DNA from 3 places in the Streptomyces sp. SS7 genome. Region 1 is predicted to be linked to each of the others. Evidence: riboswitches for the same ligand, from Rfam matches in the RefSeq annotation. Region 1 holds a riboswitch; each other region holds the start of a gene.
The links. A riboswitch is a leader RNA that binds a small molecule or an ion and turns the genes downstream of it on or off. The one in region 1 is predicted to bind cobalamin.

Region 1 (5,600 bases):
GAGTGGGCGACGCCGGCGACGACGGGGCCGACGACCGCGTGGGAGCCGTCGCCGGCGAGCCCGTAGGTGCCGGGGCGCAGGCTGGCGAGGTGCCGGGTGAGGGTCACCTGGCCGGCGGCGGTGCCGTGCACGGTGAGCCGGGGTTCGGTGGGCAGGGGTCGGCCGGGCGGCGCCTTGAGTGCGGCGTCGCTGGCGAGCCGGCCGGCGGCGACACTGACGGCGCCGGCGGCCAGGGCTGCGGTGACGGCGGCGGCCGTCGCGGTGACAGTGCGCACCCGTCCAGTGTCCTGGCCATCCCTCTCTACGGCCAGTGGGGGCGACGGGGGGTGTGAGGGCACCGCCGGTGGGCGCCGTCGGGGCTGGGCGCCGTCACGGCGGGGAGACATGACCGGGTGGAGAGCAGGGCGGTCCGTCTGGAGTGGGTCAGCGTTGGCCGTAGGTGTGCAGGCGGGCGGCCGCCTCGGCTATCTGGGCGTGCGTCAGGAGGGTCGGGGTGTGGCCGGGGACCGAGGACGCGGTGAGCCAGAGGTGGCACATCCACTCCAGCTGGGCCGTTCGGTCGAAGGCCTGGTCGAGGGTGGCGCCGTAGGTGAGCGTGCCGTGGTTCTGGAGGAGGCAGCCGGTGCGGTCGGCCAGGGCGCGCAGGGCGTGCTCGGCCAACTCCTCGGTGCCGTAGGTCGCGTAGGGGGCGACCCGGACGGGGCCGCCGAGGGCGCCGGCCATGTAGTGGACGGTGGGGAGCTCGGCCACGAGGGTCGAGACGGCGGTGGCGTGCACGGCGTGGGTGTGGACGATCGCCCGGGCGTCGGTACGGCGGTACACGGCCAGGTGCAGGGGCAGCTCGCTGGTCGGCACGAGGGTGCCGCGGACCTGCCGGCCGGTGAGGTCGACGCCCGTGACGTCGTGGGGCGTGAGCCGGTCGTACGGCACGCCCGACGGGGTGACGAGGACGGTGTCGCCGACCCGCACGGAGACATTGCCCGAGGTGCCGACGACCAGGCCGTCCGTGACGGTGCGGCGGGCCGTCGCCACGAGCTCCGCCCAGGCCTGCCGTTCGTCGCTCAGCTGTTCACCCATGCCCCGATCCTGCCAGTGCGCGAGGCACTCGACACGGGGAGCTACCGAGTGAGGAGTGTCTCACTCCACAAGGACACCTTGACGCCCATCCCAGTTCACCTTCCGTTCACTCAGGTTACTTAGCTTCAACGAACCAATGACTTCGAACGATTGCCTGGGTAAATGGAAAACTTCTCGCTGATCCTCGCGATTGTGGTGGTCACCGCACTCGCGTTCGATTTCACGAACGGTTTCCACGACACCGCCAACGCGATGGCCACGACCATCTCGACCGGTGCACTCAAGCCCAAGGTCGCGGTGGCCATGTCCGCCGTGCTGAACCTTGTGGGCGCCTTCCTCTCGGTGGAGGTCGCGAACACGATCTCCAAGGGTCTCGTCGACGAGACCGGCATCCGTCCCGAGGTCATCTTCGCCGCCCTGGTCGGCGCGATCCTCTGGAACCTGCTGACCTGGCTGGTGGGACTGCCCTCCAGCTCCTCGCACGCCCTCATGGGCGGCCTGATCGGCGCCACCATCGCCTCGGCGGGTCTGGGCGCGGTGCACGGCGACGCGCTGGTCACCAAGGTCCTGATCCCGGCCGTCGCGGCCCCGATCGTGGCGGGCGTCGCCGCGATGCTCGCCACCCGGCTGTCCTACACCCTGGGCAGGAAGGCCGACGGCAAGGCCGCGGCGAAGGGCTACCGCGCCGGCCAGGTCGCCTCGGCCGGCCTGGTCTCCCTGGCCCACGGCACCAACGACGCGCAGAAGACGATGGGCATCATCACCCTGGCCCTGGTCGCCGGCGGCGCCGTCGCCCCCGACTCGGACCCGCCCACCTGGGTCATCCTCTCCGCCGGCCTGGCCATCGCGCTCGGCACCTACCTCGGCGGCTGGCGCATCATCCGCACCATGGGCAAGGGCCTGACCGACCTTCAGCCGCAGCAGGGCTTCGCCGCCCAGACCAGCGCGGCGACGGTCATCCTGGCCTCCTCCCACCTCGGCTTCTCCCTGTCGACCACGCACTCCGTCTCCGGTTCGGTGATGGGCGCGGGCCTGGGCCGCAAGGGCGGTGTGGTCCGCTGGTCGACGGCGACCCGGATGTTCGTGGCCTGGGGCCTGACGCTCCCGGCGGCCGCCCTGGTGGGCGCGCTGGCCGAGTCGGTCACCGACCTGGGCGACTGGGGCACCGCGGTGGTCGCGGTCTTCCTGATCGCCTCCAGCGCCGCGATCTGGAAGATCTCCCGCCGCGAGGTCGTGGACGCCTCGAACGTCAACGCGACCGAGGAGCCGCCCGGCGTCGTCACCACGGCGATCGCGGCCGTCACCCCGCCCCCGGCGGGCACGGTCACCGAGGACCTGACAGCCACCATTCCCTCCCCGGCCGCAACGGCCACCTCCACCACCGAGCCCACGGCTCCGGCCGCCTGAGCCCGCCCACCCGGTACGAAGGAAGAGAATCAGCATGGACATCGACTGGGCGGCCCTGGGCTCCGTCTTCGGCGTCAGCCTCGTGGTCACGGTGGCCCTGGTGGCCCTGTTCACCCTCGGCGTCATGGGCCTGTCCCGCCAGGAGCGGGCCACCGCGGAGGGCGGCTCGGCCGGCCTCGCGGTGACGGGCGCGTACGTGTGCTTCGCGGCCTGCGCGGCGGCGGTGGCGTACGGGATCTCACTGATCGTCGCCTGACCCACCGCGCGGACACCGAAGGGGTGCGGGACGGATCGCCGTCCCGCACCCCTTCCGCGTGCCCGCCCCTCGTGACCTCGGGAACCACCCCCGTGTGGGGTTCTGCACACTCTCCCCGCGCAGGTCAACGGCAAGTTGACGGCCCTTCCGGGGGCGTGGTGGACTGCCGGGGCCATGTACGGCGGCAGAAGAGGAAGCCGGTGAGAATCCGGCGCGGTCCCGCCACTGTCACCGGGGTAGGTAGCCCCGGGAGCCAGGAACTCTCGCCGCCGGTCTCGTCGAACCAGGGCGTGGACACCCTGAGTGAGGACATATCGCCATGCTCGCCTGCCGTTCGAGGGTCTGCCCACGGGCTCTCGGGTACAGCCCAGGACCGCTGCCCGCCCCCACGGCCGGCTGAGCCGATGCGAGCCGATCGCGTCTTCGCGTACGGCGCCGCCGCCGGCCTCCTCGGTGACCTGCTCCTCGGCGATCCCCGCCGGGCGCATCCGGTCGCCGCGTTCGGGCGGGCCGCCGGTGCCGTGGAGCGGCTGCTGTGGCGGGACCACCGGGGACGAGGCGCCCTGCACACCGCCGTCTGCGCGGGTGGGGCGGTCGCCCTCGGGTCCCTCGCCGAGCGGGCCGTACGCCGCTCCCCCGCCGCCTCCGTCGCGCTGACCGCCGCCGCCACCTGGGCCGTGGTCGGCGGGACCTCGCTGGTCCGTGAGGCCCGGACCGTGGGACGGGCCCTGGAGGCGGGGGACATCGGGGCGGCGCGGGCCCGGCTGCCGCATCTGTGCGGGCGGGACCCCCAGGCGCTCGACGCCGACGGGATCGCGCGAGCCGTCGTGGAGTCCGTCGCGGAGAACACCTCGGACGCCGTCGTGGGGGCCCTGGTGTGGGGCGCGGTGGGCGGGGTGCCGGGGCTGCTCGGGTTCCGGGCCGTCAACACGCTCGACGCGATGGTGGGTCACCGGTCCCCCCGCTACCGGCGGTTCGGGTGGGCCGCGGCCCGGCTCGACGACGCCGCCGGGTGGCCGGGGGCACGGCTGACCGCCGGGCTCGCCGCGCTGGCGGGGGACGATCCGCGAGGTGCCGTACGGGCCTGGCGGCAGGACGCGGACCGGCATCCCAGCCCCAACGCCGGGCCCGTCGAGGCCTCGTTCGCGGGGGCCCTCGGGGTGCGGCTCGGCGGGACGCTGTCGTACGGGGGCCGGGTCGAGCACCGGCCCGTGCTCAACGGGGAAGGACGCGCCGTCGCCACGGGCGACATCGAGCGGGCCGTACGGCTCTCCCGGCGCGTCGGTCTGCTCGCGCTCGGCGTCTGTGTCGCCGGGCGCCTCATCGCAAGGGGGCACAGGTCATGAGCGGGGGTCTCCTCGTCGCCGGCACCACCTCCGACGCCGGCAAGAGTGTCGTCACGGCCGGGATCTGCCGGTGGCTGGTCCGCCAGGGGGTCAAGGTCGCGCCCTTCAAGGCGCAGAACATGTCGCTGAACTCCTTCGTGACGCGGGAGGGCGCCGAGATCGGGCGGGCGCAGGCCATGCAGGCGCAGGCCTGCCGCGTCGAGCCGACCGCGCTGATGAATCCCGTGCTGCTCAAGCCCGGTGGCGAGCAGAGCAGCCAAGTGGTGCTGCTCGGCAGACCGGTGGGCGAGATGAGCGCGCGCGGCTATCACGGCGGGCGGCAGCAGAAACTCCTCGGGACCGTGCTCGACTGTCTCGCCGAGTTGCGGGGCACGTATGACGCGGTGATCTGTGAGGGGGCCGGTTCTCCCGCCGAGATCAATCTCCGGCGGACCGACATCGTCAACATGGGGATCGCCCGGGGCGCCGGGCTCCCGGTCCTCGTCGTCGGCGACATCGACCGCGGCGGGGTCTTCGCCTCGTTCTTCGGGACGGTGGCGCTGCTCTCCCCCGAGGACCAGGGGCTGGTCGCCGGGTTCCTCGTCAACAAGTTCCGCGGGGACGTCTCGCTGCTGGAGCCGGGCCTCGCCATGCTGCACGGGCTGACCGGGCGGCGGACGTACGGGGTGCTGCCGTTCCGGCACGGGCTCGGGATCGACGAGGAGGACGGGCTGCGGGTGTCCCTGCGCGGGACCGTACGGGAGTCGAACGTCTCGCCGCCCGTCGGCGAGGACGTGCTGCGGGTCGCGGTGTGCGCGATCCCGCTGATGTCCAACTTCACCGACGTGGACGCCCTCGCCGCCGAACCGGGGGTCGTGGTGCGGTTCGTGGACCGGCCGGAGGAGCTGGCGGACGCCGACCTGGTGGTGATCCCGGGGACGCGCGGGACCGTACGGGCGCTGGAGTGGCTGCAGGAGCGGGGGCTCGCCGAGGCCCTGCGGCGCAGGGCCGCCGAGGGCCGGCCGGTCCTCGGGATCTGCGGCGGCTTCCAGATCCTCGGCGAGCACATCGAGGACGAGGTCGAGAGCCGGCGGGGGCACGTCGACGGGCTCGGGGTGCTGCCGGTCCGGGTGCGGTTCGCCCGGGAGAAGACCCTCACCCGGCCGGTCGGCCGGGCCCTCGGCGAGCCGGTCGAGGGGTACGAGATCCACCACGGGGTCGCCGAGGTCGGCGAGGGCGAGCCCTTCCTGGACGGCGTCCGGGTCGGGCAGACCTGGGGCACCCACTGGCACGGCTCGCTGGAGTCCGACGGCTTCCGGCGGGCCTTCCTGCGCGAGGTGGCGGCCGCCGCGGGCCGCCGGTTGGTGCCGGCCCCGGACACCTCGTTCGCCGCGCTGCGCGAGGAGCAGCTCGACCGGCTCGGCGATCTGATCGAACAGCACGCGGACACGGACGCGCTGATGCGGCTCATCGAGTCGGGCGCGCCGCAAGGACTGCCTTTCATTCCACCGGGAGCGCCCGCATGAGCACTGTGT
Region 2 (5,600 bases), 1.7 Mb from region 1:
AGCTCCAGCCCGGAGAGCGGTCAGACGGCCAGGTTCCGCCGCCGGCCATTTCGACGAGCTTGAGGGAATGCGCTGCTCGAGCCGGCCGCACTCCGCGCCGACCGCACGGGCAGCGGGGACGCGGCTGCGCGCGCCGCGACCCCGCTGCCTCCCTGGACACCTCCGGCCTGGTGGCCCCGACCGCGGCGTACGACGCTGCCGAGACCCATCTGGCTTCTGCCGCCCAGCAGTTCGCCCCCGGCCGAACAGACCGCGTTGCCGGGCCCTGCCCTAGAAGGTCAGGTTCCAGGCGTCGATCTTGCCCGTGTCGGAGGCGGCGTTGTCGTTGACGCGCAGCTTCCAGGTGCCGTTCGCGACCTCCGAGGAGGCGTTCACGGTGTAGGTCTGGGCGATGTTGTCGGCGCTGCCGCCGGTGTGGTTGTGCAGCGTGTACTCGGTGCCGTCCGGTGCCACCAGGTCGACCTTCAGGTCACCGATGTAGGTGTGCTTGATGTCCACACCCACCTTGAGAGTGGCCGGGGCGTTGCCCGTCACACCGGTGACGGCGATCGGGCTCTCCGCGGTCGCGTTGTCGGCGATGGCGAAGTCCGCGAGGTTCTCGAAGTACGTGCCGGGCGGCGGGGTGGTGCCGACGGCCTTGAGGGCGTCGACCTGTCCTTCGCCGAAGAACGAGTTGTTGGCCGTCGTGCCCGTGCAGCGGCTGTCCGAGGGGCAGGCGATGTCGTTGGCCTGGGCGGCCAGCTTGGCGCGGAGCTGCGCGGGGGTGATGCCCGGGTTGGCGCTCGCGAGGAGTGCCGCCACGCCGACCACGTGCGGCGTGGCCATCGAGGTGCCGCTCTTGCTGCCGTAGCCGCCGCCGGGGACGGTGGAGTACACGCTGCTGCCCGGCGCCGCGACGTCGATGACGCCCTGCCCGTAGTTGGAGAACGAGGCCTTGGTGACGCCCGTGCCGTTGGCCGCGACCGTGACCACGCCCGGCAGCTCGGTCGGGATGTCGAGGCAGGCGTTGGTGATGGTGCGGGTGACCGGCGTCGAGTCGTTGGGGCTCGCTGAGTCGGTCGTCTTGTGGGCGAGGTCGTAGTTCTCGTTGCCCGCGGCGGCGATCTGGAGGGAGCCCTTGCCCTCGGCGTACTCCTGGGCGCGCTTGACGCCCTCGATGATGGCGGCCTGGTCGATGTTGTCCGGGCAGTTGAACTGCCAAGGGTCCGTGTAATAGCTGTTGTTGGTGACCTTGAAGCCGTGGTCACCGGCCCAGACGAAGCCGCAGACGGTGTTCTCGGCGAAGAAGAAGGAGTTGCCGGGCTCGGCGACCCGGACCGCGGCGATCTTCACTCCGGGGGCCACACCGACGACGCCCTTGCCGTTCTTGGCCGCGGCGATGGTGCCCGCCACGTGGGTGCCGTGCGTGTCGACGTCCCGCCAGGCGCCGGTACGGGTGTCGGGCTTGCCGTAGGCGCAGGAGACCGAGTCGGCCGCGTCGAAGTTGGGCGCCAGGTCCTGGTGCTGGTCGTCCACACCGGTGTCCAGGATGCCGACCGTGACGGACGCGGAGCCCGGGTTCACGGCCCAGGCCTGGTCGGCCTTGATCTGGCTCATGTCGGCCCGGACCGGTTCTCCGGCCGGGGTCGAGGCCTGGGCCGGATTTGCCGGGAGCGTCGGGTTGTAGGCATCGGCCGGGACGTCCGAGGTGCGCGTGGCGCCGACCTGCTGCACGCCGGCGACGCCGCGCATGGTGGCGGCGAATCCGCTGGACGCCGAGTGGGCGACGATCACGCCGATGGCGTCGTAGTTCGAGAAGACGGTGCCGCCGTTGGCGGCGATCGCGGAGCGGACCGCCGCATTGTCACCGGGGGCGGTGATCACGAGGTAGGCACGCGTGCCGGCCACCCAGGCCGCGCTCTGGGAAGCCGGCACGGCGGCCGGGGCGTGGGCCTTGGCGGCCGGCGCGGTGGAGGAGACGACGGGGAGCGTGCCGGCGAGGGCGCCCGGGGTGCCGAACGCGAGGGCGGCGCCGAGCGTGGCCGCCAGGACCAGCGTGCGTCTTGGGCGGCTGGATATGTGGGGTATCAATGCGTCCTCCGGAGACGGCCCGGCCGTGCTGGTGGCAGCGGCCGGGCCGTACGAAACGAGTGGTGGATGCAAGATGTCAGGTGCATGCCCTAGTGCGGAAGTACCTTTCCGCGCAGGGGCGTTATGGAGGCATGGCTGAAAATAGACCTGCCCCGGGCGTCGGCGGGGCCCGGAATCCGCTGGGAGCCCGGCGACGCCGACCGCGTTGCAGGGCCGACCTCAAGCACGCGTACCGACGACGGCGTCAGAGCGTCGGCTCGTGCTCGCGCAGATGGGCGATGATCAGGCTTGTGAGGCCTCGGGGGCCTCGTCGGGGACCCAGCGACTGAGATCAACACCAGGACGCCGGGCTCGGCTTTGGCCGCCTCATGGTCAGGGGATACGCGGGGCACCAGCCAGGTTCGCGACCACAACGGTCGTCAGATGCCTCACGCATGGTCAGCCCGAGCTCTGCTTCGCCGCCGGGATCTCCGGCGCCATCCAGCACCGCGCCGGCATGCAGACCTCGAAGACCGTCGTCGCGGTGAACAAGGACGAGGAGGCTCCGTGTCGACGTCGCTCCCCGTGACCGAGCGCACGATCTGACCGTACGTCGGACTTGATAGCCTCGGTGTGCCAGTCGAGCCACACCCGAGGCCAGGGAATCCGGTGCGAATCCGGAACTGACGCGCAGCGGTGAGGGGGACGGGCGGGGCACGACGCCACTGGGAGACCGGGAAGGCGCCCCGACCGGACGAACCCGAGTCCGAAGACCTGCTGGCACCTCCGCGCCCCCGCGCGGGGGACACCCGTAGGCCAGGCTCCGCGTACGAGCCCCGACCCCCGAGGCGTGCCCGTGCTCCGTTCTCCCGCCCCATCCCGTACCGCGGCGTTTCTCCTCGCGTCCGCTGTGCTGCTCACCGCCTGCGGCTCCTCCGGCGACCAAGCGGCATCGAAGAAGACCACGGCCGCCGGCTACCCGGTGGTCCTCGACAACTGCGGTCACAGGAGCACCCTGAAGGCAGCCCCGAAGCGGGCCGTCTCCCTCAACCAGGGCACCACGGAGATCCTGCTCTCCCTCGGCCTCGCCGACCGCATGGCCGGTACGGCCACCTGGACCGACCCCGTGATGAAGGGCCTGGAGAAGGCCAACGCCTCGGTGCCGCGCCTCGCCGACAACAACCCCTCCTTCGAGAAGGTGCTGGACGCCGAACCCGACTTCGTCACCGCCTCGTTCGTCTCCACCCTCGGCGCGGGCGGGGTCGCCACCCGCGAGCAGTTCGAGAAGCTCGGCGTGCCCACCTATGTCTCCCCGTCCGACTGCGCGGCGGGCAAGGACAACGACAGCGGCGGCGACGGATCACGCAGCAAGCCACTCACCCTCGACGCCGTCTACGGCGAAATAGGCGACCTGGCACGCGCCTTCGGCGTCGAGGAGCGCGGCGAGAAGCTGGTCGCCTCGCTGAAGAAGCGGGTGAGCACGGCCACCGCCGGACTGCACGCCTCGGACGTCTCCCTCATGTACTGGTTCGCCAACTCCCAGTCGCCCTACCTCGCCGGCTGCTGTGGTGCGCCCGGCGCCGTCACCCGCGCGGTCGGCGCGGAGAACGCCTTCGCCGACACCCACGACGAGTGGCCCCAGGTCAACTGGGAGACCGTCGCCGACCGTGACCCCGACGTCATCGTGATCGGCGACCTGACCCGCAAGCAGCAGACCGCCGAGACCGCGCAGGCGAAGATCCGCTTCCTGGAGACGAACCCCGCCACCCGCAACCTGACCGCCGTGAAGAAGAAGCGGTACGTCCTGCTCAGCGGGCAGGCGATGAACCCGTCCATCCGCACGATCGAGGGGATCGAGAAGGTCGCAGCCGGTCTGCGTGACTTCGGGTTCGCCAAGTGAACGTCCGCTCGCTGCTGTTGACGGGCGGGGGACTGGTCGCGCTGTTCGTGTCGATCGCCGTCGCCGTGACGATCGGGCCCGCCGACATCTCCACCGGTGACGTCTGGGCGTCCGTCGCGGCCCATCTCGGCCTGGGGGAGGGCACGTTGGCTCCGCTGCGGGACGGCATCGTATGGGACCTGCGGATGCCGCGGACCCTGCTCGCCGCGGTGTGCGGGGCCGGACTCGCCGTCTGCGGCGCGGTCATGCAGTCGCTGCTGCGCAACCCGCTCGCCGACCCTTTCGTGCTCGGGGTCTCCTCCGGCGCGTCCACCGGGGCGGTCGCCGTGGTCGTGCTGGGGGTGGGCGGGGGAGCCGTGTCCCTGTCGGCGGGCGCCTTCCTCGGCGCGCTGCTCTCCTTCGCCCTGGTGCTGCTGCTCAGCCACACCCTCGGCGCGAGCACGGACCGGGTCGTGCTCTCCGGGGTCGCGGCCATGCAGCTGTTCTCCGCGCTGACCTCCCTCACCGTCCTGACCTCGGCGGACGCGGAGACCACGCGGGGCGTGCTGTTCTGGCTGCTGGGCTCGCTCACCGGCGCCGACTGGGGACAGGTGCTGCTCTGCGCCGTCGTCCTGGCGGTCGTGCTCGTGGTCTGCCTCGGGTACGCCCGTACGCTCGATGCGTTCGCCTTCGGTGACGATGCCGCCGCGGGACTCGGGGTCCGGGTCGCCCGCACCCGCCTGGTCCTGCTCTGCGCGACCGCGCTGCTCACCGCCGCGCTGGTCAGTTGCGCCGGCGCCATCGGCTTCGTCGGCCTGGTCCTGCCGCACGCCACCCGGGCCCTCACCGGCTCCGGGCACGCCCGTCTGCTGCCGGTCACCGCGCTGACCGGCGCCGTCTTCCTGGTGTGGGTGGACACGCTCGCCCGTACCGTCCTCGATCCCCAGGAGGTCCCGGTGGGCGTCGTGACGTCCCTCATCGGCGTGCCGGCGTTCGTGGCCGTGCTCTACCGAGGACGGAGCAGGGCATGAGCAGCCTGCACGCGGACGGGGTCGTACGGCGCCTGGGAGACAAGGTCGTCGTCGACGGCGTCACGCTCACCCTGCACCCCGGTGAGACCGTCGGCCTGCTCGGCCCCAACGGCTCAGGAAAATCGACGTTGTTGAGACTGCTGGCCGGTGTCCTCGCGCCCACTGCCGGAGTCGTGACCCTGGACGGGCGCCCGCTCACCGAGGTCAGCCGCCGTGCCACTGCCCGCCGTGTCGCCACCGTCGAGCAGCACGCCGACACCCAGACCGAGCTGACCGTCCGGGACGTCGTCGCCCTCGGCCGCATCCCGTACCGCCGCGCCTGGGCGCCCCCGACGACGGCCGACGCGCAAGCCGTCACCGAGGCCCTGGCGCGCACCGGCCTGGCCGACCGCGCCGGACAGTCCTGGCACACGCTCTCCGGCGGCGAGCGCCAGCGCACCCAGATCGCCCGCGCCCTCGCCCAGCAACCCCGCGAACTCCTCCTCGACGAACCCACCAACCATCTCGACATCCAGCACCAGCTCGACCTCCTGGAGCTGATCGCCGGCCTGCCGGTCACCACGGTGATCGCCCTGCACGATCTGCATCTTGCCGCGATGTACTGCGACCGCCTGCTCGTCCTGCGCGACGGGCGCGCCGTC
Region 3 (5,600 bases), 5.4 Mb from region 1:
GGATCTGCCGACTGCGGATGTCCCTCTGGAAGCGCCCCTCAGGCGCGCTGTCCTGTGGCTGTGCGACGAAAGCATGATGAAAGACCCGCGCGTGGGGCTTCCCGGTGTCGCGGCCGCTGCTGTCGGGGCCGCCGCAATCCGGGAACACCACCTCGCCCGGCCGGCGCTCGAGCACTACGCGGCGCGCCTGGCCGACTCGGCCCCGGCCCTCTGGCAGGAACAGGGCATGGAAGTCGCGGGAGAGTTCGCCCTGGCCCTCCGCACAGCGGGAGTCGGCTGTCCGTCCTTGGAACACTTCCTCAAGGCCACAGCCGATGTGGTCAGCTCACTCGACATGGTCCCTGCCGACATCTACGACAATGTGCACCGGCTTGTCGACCTCGGTCTCCTCGGCCCGTCAACCGCCGCCGTCCCCCGTCAGGCTGTGCCGCACGAACAGCCTCTCTACCCGCTTCAGGCCGCCGTCTCCCTGCGCGAAGCCAGAGAGACGTACCACCTCGGCCAGATCGCAGCCGCCATCCGCAGCCTTGCCCAGGACGGGTGGGGCCGTCACCGCATCACCCAGGACGCCATCTCCTTCCTCATCGCACAGCAGAACACAACGGGAGCCTTCGGATACCCGGCCTGCGACGACCGGGCAACACGCGCCCAAGCCCAGTACGCCTGGACCCGAAGCGCAGTAACAGCCCTAGCCACCATCGTCGGCGGCAGGCCCTGACTCCCGACGCAGCGGTGCGACGAAGCCCCCCGGAAGGCATTCGTCGACTTCCCGCCGCAGTGCCCTGTCCCGGCCGGGGGCACCCACCGGGCAGAGCCGCCAGCGGCAACCCGTGGTGTCTCCCGGCCTGGTCAGCAGACGCCGGTAGTCCGCCCGAAGGCTTCGGGATCGGTCAGGCTGAGCACCTGCGCCTGGCACACGGTCGTAGGCGGCGCGCAGCGCCCGCGGACTGATCGGTGCGGCCACAGAGGGGACCGTGGCGGCCATCGCGGCCGACCGGCCGGCGCTCCCGTTCGCGCGCAGCGGCGCAGCGGCGCACCGGGCCGGCCCCGGTCGTGGCAGGCGGCCCGTCCCCGCCCCCGACGCCGTCTCACGGCCGAGGGCGACGGAGGTGTCCAGCCCGGTCATGACCATCCCGCGGATCAGGAACGTCACTTCGCACTGCACCATGAAGACGATCAAGCGGCCCCGGAGCGGCCGGCCGCGCGGCCGTCGGGGGCGGGGAGAGTCCGATCACGTCGGACCATGCGCTCTTGGCCAGTTCCGCGGGGCACGGTACCTTCACTCTGATATCGACGACGGAAACACGGAAGCCGGTGGAAATCCGGCACGGTCGCGCCACTGTGAACGGTGCGCTCCCCGCAGCGGGAGCGGACCGCGAGTCAGACCCGGGGCCGTCGTCCTGTGCACCACCGAGATGGGACGCGAACTCCCAGAGGAGGCCCTGCCCATGGCGCAGCACGTCGCCCAGCCGACCACCGCCGCACCCGCCGTTCCCGCCAAGCTGCCGCTCAAGGACATCGCTCCGTGGGCGGTCTTCTTCGGCATCCTCATGCTGGTCCTGCTGTACTTCGTCGGCGCCGAGCAGGGCGCCACCTCCGTCGTCTCCGGCGAGGGAGTCCACGAGTGGGTGCACGACGCCCGCCACTTGCTCGGCTTCCCCTGCCACTGACGAGGGGCGCCGCACCACCATGAATTCCGCAACCGTGCGAAACCTTCTGGTGCGGGGCATGCTCGCCGGCCTCGCGGCCGGCGTGCTCGCCCTCGTCGTCGCCTACTTCCTGGGCGAGCCGAACGTCGACAGCGCCATCGGCTTCGAGGAGTCCCACGCCCACGAGCACGAGGTCGAACTCGTCTCCCGTTCCCTGCAGTCCACCGCAGGTCTCGCCACCGGCGTCCTGGTCTACGGCGTCGCCTTCGGCGGCATCGCCGCCCTCGCCTACTGCTTCGCCCTCGGCCGGGTCGGCCGATTCGGCCCGCGGGCCACGGCGCTGCTGCTGTCGGGGGCCGCGCTGCTGGCCGTGTACGTCGTGCCGTTCCTGAAGTACCCGGCCAACCCGCCCGCGGTCGGCGACCACGACACGATCGCCAAACGCACCACCCTGTTCTTCCTGATGATGCTGCTCGGCGTGCTCCTCGCGATCGCCGCGGTGATCGCCGGCAAGCGCCTCGCGCCGAGGCTCGGCACCTGGTACGCCACCGTCGTCGCCGTGCTCGGCTTCGTCACCCTGATCGGTCTGGCGTACGCGTTCCTGCCCGCGGTCAACGAAGTCCCGGCGGACTTCCCGGCCACCCTGCTGTGGCGGTTCCGCCTGTCCACCCTGGCCCTCCAGATCACCCTGTGGACGGCCTTCGGCCTCCTCTTCGGCGAACTGGCCGAACGGCTCCTGAACCCCAGGCCCGTGAAGGCCTCGGCGCGGGCGGCGATGACCGTCCCGCAGTGAGCCGACCGTCATGACACCAGGGCCCCCGGATCGTCCGGGGGCCCTGTCATGCGTGGTCGTCGCCCTGTTCGCCCGCCGGGGCCGGCGGCTGTCCGAGCCGCAGGTTCCAGCGGCCGTCCCGCCCGCTGACCGAGGTGACGCCCAGCGGGGGCACGTCGAGCCGCCAGAACGCCGCCGTCGGCGCCCCCAACACCCGCACCGCCACGGCCCGTACGATCTCCGGCTCGACCACCGCGACCGTGTGCCCGGCCGTCCCGGCCGCCGTCCGCAGCCAGCGCTCCACCCGCGCGCACAGGTCCGCCACCGACTCCCCGCCGTGCGGTGCCGCGTCGGGGTCGGCGAGCCAGCGGCCCACCTCCTGCGGCTCGGCGGCGCCGACCTCGGCGAGGGTCAGGCCCCGCCATCGCCCCACGTCCAGGCCCGCCAGGTCCCCTTCCTCCACCCCGTCCAGCCCGAGGGCGGCCGCCGTCTCCCGGCAGCGCACACTCGGGGAGAGCACCACCCGTACGGCGGCGGGCAGCGACCCGGCGGCGGCCCGCGCCCGGGCCAGGCCGCCCGCGTCCAGCGAGCCACCGTCGTCGAAGCGGGCCCGGCGCAGGGAGTCGTTCATCGCGGGCGGGACGAAGCTGACACGGCTGGTCACGAGGCTCCTTGGGGGTGCGGTCCGTGCGGTCGGGAGCGTGCCCAGGAAGCGTAGGTGCGGGCGGTCCGCAGGGGGCGGCCCGGGTGACGGTGGCTTCGGCAAGCTACCACGGCCCGACGGCCGGCCCGGATCGGCGTGCACGGGGCGGACGGCCACCACGCCGTGCTGTCGTGGGCCGAGATCGACCCCGTCTTCGGCAAGGCGGCCGTTCTCCCCGCCACCACCGCCGACGGCACGCCGCTCGACGGCACGCCGCTCGACGGGGCCGGTCCCCAACCGGTGCTGCCCCAGGACCCCGGAGCTGAACGCGAAGGGCGCCCGGGGCAGGCCCGGGCGCCCTCGCTCAGTTCAGGGTCGGTTCAGGGTCAGACCAGGTCGAACCGGTCCAGGTCCGAGACCTTGGCCCAGGCCGCGACGAAGTCCTTCACGAACTTCTCCTTCGCGTCGTCGCCCGCGTAGACCTCGGCGAGGGCGCGCAGCTCGGAGTTGGAGCCGAAGACGAGGTCGGCGCGGGTGCCGGTCCACTTGAGGTTGCCCGCGTCGTCACGGCCCTCGAAGGTGTGCTGGTCCTCCGAGGTGGACTTCCAGGTCGTGCCCAGCTCGAGCAGGTTGACGAAGAAGTCGTTGGTCAGGACGCCCGGGGTGTCGGTGAACACACCGTGCTTGGACCCGCCGCTGTTGGCGCCGAGGACGCGCAGACCGCCGACGAGGACCGTCATCTCGGGGGCGCTCAGGGTGAGCAGGTTCGCCTTGTCGAGCAGCAGGTACTCGGCCGGCAGGCGGGTGCCCTTGCCGGTGTAGTTGCGGAAGCCGTCCCAGGTCGGCTCCAGCGCGGCGAACGACTCGGCGTCCGTGTGCTCGTCGGTCGCGTCGACACGGCCCGGCGTGAAGGGGACCTCCACGTCGAAGCCAGCGTCCTTGGCGGCCTTCTCGACCGCGGCGGCACCGCCGAGGACGATCAGGTCGGCCACGGAGACCTTCTTGGCACCGGTGTTGAACTCGGCCTGGACGCCCTCGATGACGCTGAGGACGTGACGCAGCTGGTCGGGGTCGTTGGCCTCCCAGGAGCGCTGCGGCTCCAGGCGGATCCGGGCGCCGTTGGCACCGCCGCGCTTGTCGCTGCCGCGGAAGGTGGAGGCGGACGCCCAGGCGGTGGAGACCAGCTCGGAGACGGTCAGACCGGAGGCGAGCAGCTTGGCCTTGAGGGCCGTGACGTCGGCCGCGTCGATCGGCTCGCCCTCGGCCGCCGGCAGCGGGTCCTGCCAGAGCAGGGTCTCCTCGGGCACCTCCGGGCCGAGGTACAGGGACTTCGGGCCCATGTCACGGTGGGTCAGCTTGTACCAGGCGCGGGCGAACGCGTCGGCGAACTCGGCCGGGTTCTCGTAGAAGCGGCGCGAGATCTGCTCGTAGACCGGGTCGAAGCGCAGCGACAGGTCGGTGGTGAGCATGGTCGGCAGGTGCTTCTTCGACGCGTCGTGCGCGTCGGGGATGATCGCCTCGGCGTTCTTGGCGACCCACTGCTTGGCGCCGGCCGGGGACTCGGTCAGCTCGTACTCGTACTCGAAGAGGTTCTTGAAGAACCCGTTGCTCCACTGGGTCGGCGTGGCGGTCCAGGTGACCTCCAGGCCGGAGGTGATGGCGTCGCCGCCCTTGCCGGAGCCGTAGGTGCTGGCCCAGCCGAGGCCCTGCGCCTCGATCGGCGCGGCCTCGGGCTCGGCGCCCACGTTGTCCGCCGGGCCGGCGCCGTGGGTCTTGCCGAAGGTGTGACCACCGGCGATGAGGGCGACGGTCTCCTCGTCGTTCATCGCCATGCGGCGGAACGTCTCACGGATGTCGCGGGCCGCGGCGACCGGGTCCGGGTTGCCGTTGGGGCCCTCGGGGTTGACGTAGATGAGGCCCATCTGGACGGCGCCGAGCGGGCTCTCCAGGTCGCGGTCGCCGGTGTAGCGCTGGTCGTCCAGCCAGACCTTCTCGGGACCCCAGTAGACGTCCTCCTCGGCCTCCCAGACGTCGGCGCGGCCGCCGCCGAAGCCGAAGGTCTCGAAGCCCATCTGCTCCAGGGCCACGTTGCCGGCCAGGACCATCAGGTCGGCCCAGGACAGCGCCTGGCCGTACTTCTTCTTCACCGGCCACAGCAGACGGCGGGCCTTGTCCAGGTTGCCGTTGTCCGGCCAGCTGTTCAGCGGCGCGAAGCGCTGCTGACCGGCGCCGGCGCCGCCGCGGCCGTCGGAGATGCGGTAGGTGCCGGCGCTGTGCCAGGCCATACGGATCATCAGCGGGCCGTAGTTGCCGAAGTCGGCCGGCCACCAGTCCTGGGACTCCGTCAGTACCGTGGCGATGTCCTGTTTGACGGCCGCCAGGTCGAGGTTCTTGAACGCCTCCGCGTAGTCGAAGTCCTCACCGAGCGGGTTCGCCACCGCCGGGTTCTTGGCGAGGATCTTCAGGTTGAGGCGCTCGGGCCACCACTGGCGGTTGCCGCCGCCCTGGGTGGGGTGTGCCGCACGGTCGTGGGCGA

Region 2: it holds a riboswitch for cobalamin, as region 1 does, so the genes downstream of both, U5640_RS41740 (ABC transporter substrate-binding protein) here and U5640_RS34620 (cobalamin biosynthesis protein) in region 1, are expected to answer to the same signal.
Region 3: it holds a riboswitch for cobalamin, as region 1 does, so the genes downstream of both, U5640_RS09620 (CbtB-domain containing protein) here and U5640_RS34620 (cobalamin biosynthesis protein) in region 1, are expected to answer to the same signal.

What each region holds. Positions count from the first base shown of each region.
Region 1 is NZ_CP141223.1:7,542,971-7,548,570, reverse strand. Features, by position in the region: gene U5640_RS34640 (alpha/beta fold hydrolase) at 1-275, opposite strand, end outside; gene U5640_RS34635 (class II aldolase/adducin family protein) at 424-1,077, opposite strand; gene U5640_RS34630 (inorganic phosphate transporter) at 1,240-2,484, shown strand; gene U5640_RS34625 (hypothetical protein) at 2,519-2,740, shown strand; cobalamin riboswitch at 2,891-3,023, shown strand; gene U5640_RS34620 (cobalamin biosynthesis protein) at 3,145-4,086, shown strand; gene U5640_RS34615 (cobyric acid synthase) at 4,083-5,591, shown strand; gene cobN (cobaltochelatase subunit CobN) at 5,588-5,600, shown strand, end outside.
Region 2 is NZ_CP141223.1:9,282,161-9,287,760, forward strand. Features, by position in the region: partial or broken gene U5640_RS41725 (transcriptional regulator) at 1-17, opposite strand, end outside; gene U5640_RS41730 (S8 family serine peptidase) at 271-2,070, opposite strand; partial or broken gene U5640_RS41735 (electron transfer flavoprotein subunit alpha/FixB family protein) at 2,513-2,617, shown strand; cobalamin riboswitch at 2,670-2,846, shown strand; gene U5640_RS41740 (ABC transporter substrate-binding protein) at 2,900-3,949, shown strand; gene U5640_RS41745 (iron chelate uptake ABC transporter family permease subunit) at 3,946-4,959, shown strand; gene U5640_RS41750 (ABC transporter ATP-binding protein) at 4,956-5,600, shown strand, end outside.
Region 3 is NZ_CP141223.1:2,145,744-2,151,343, reverse strand. Features, by position in the region: gene U5640_RS09625 (hypothetical protein) at 1-718, shown strand, start outside; cobalamin riboswitch at 1,255-1,412, shown strand; gene U5640_RS09620 (CbtB-domain containing protein) at 1,449-1,670, shown strand; gene U5640_RS09615 (CbtA family protein) at 1,690-2,442, shown strand; gene U5640_RS09610 (histidine phosphatase family protein) at 2,489-3,085, opposite strand; gene katG (catalase/peroxidase HPI) at 3,451-5,600, opposite strand, start outside.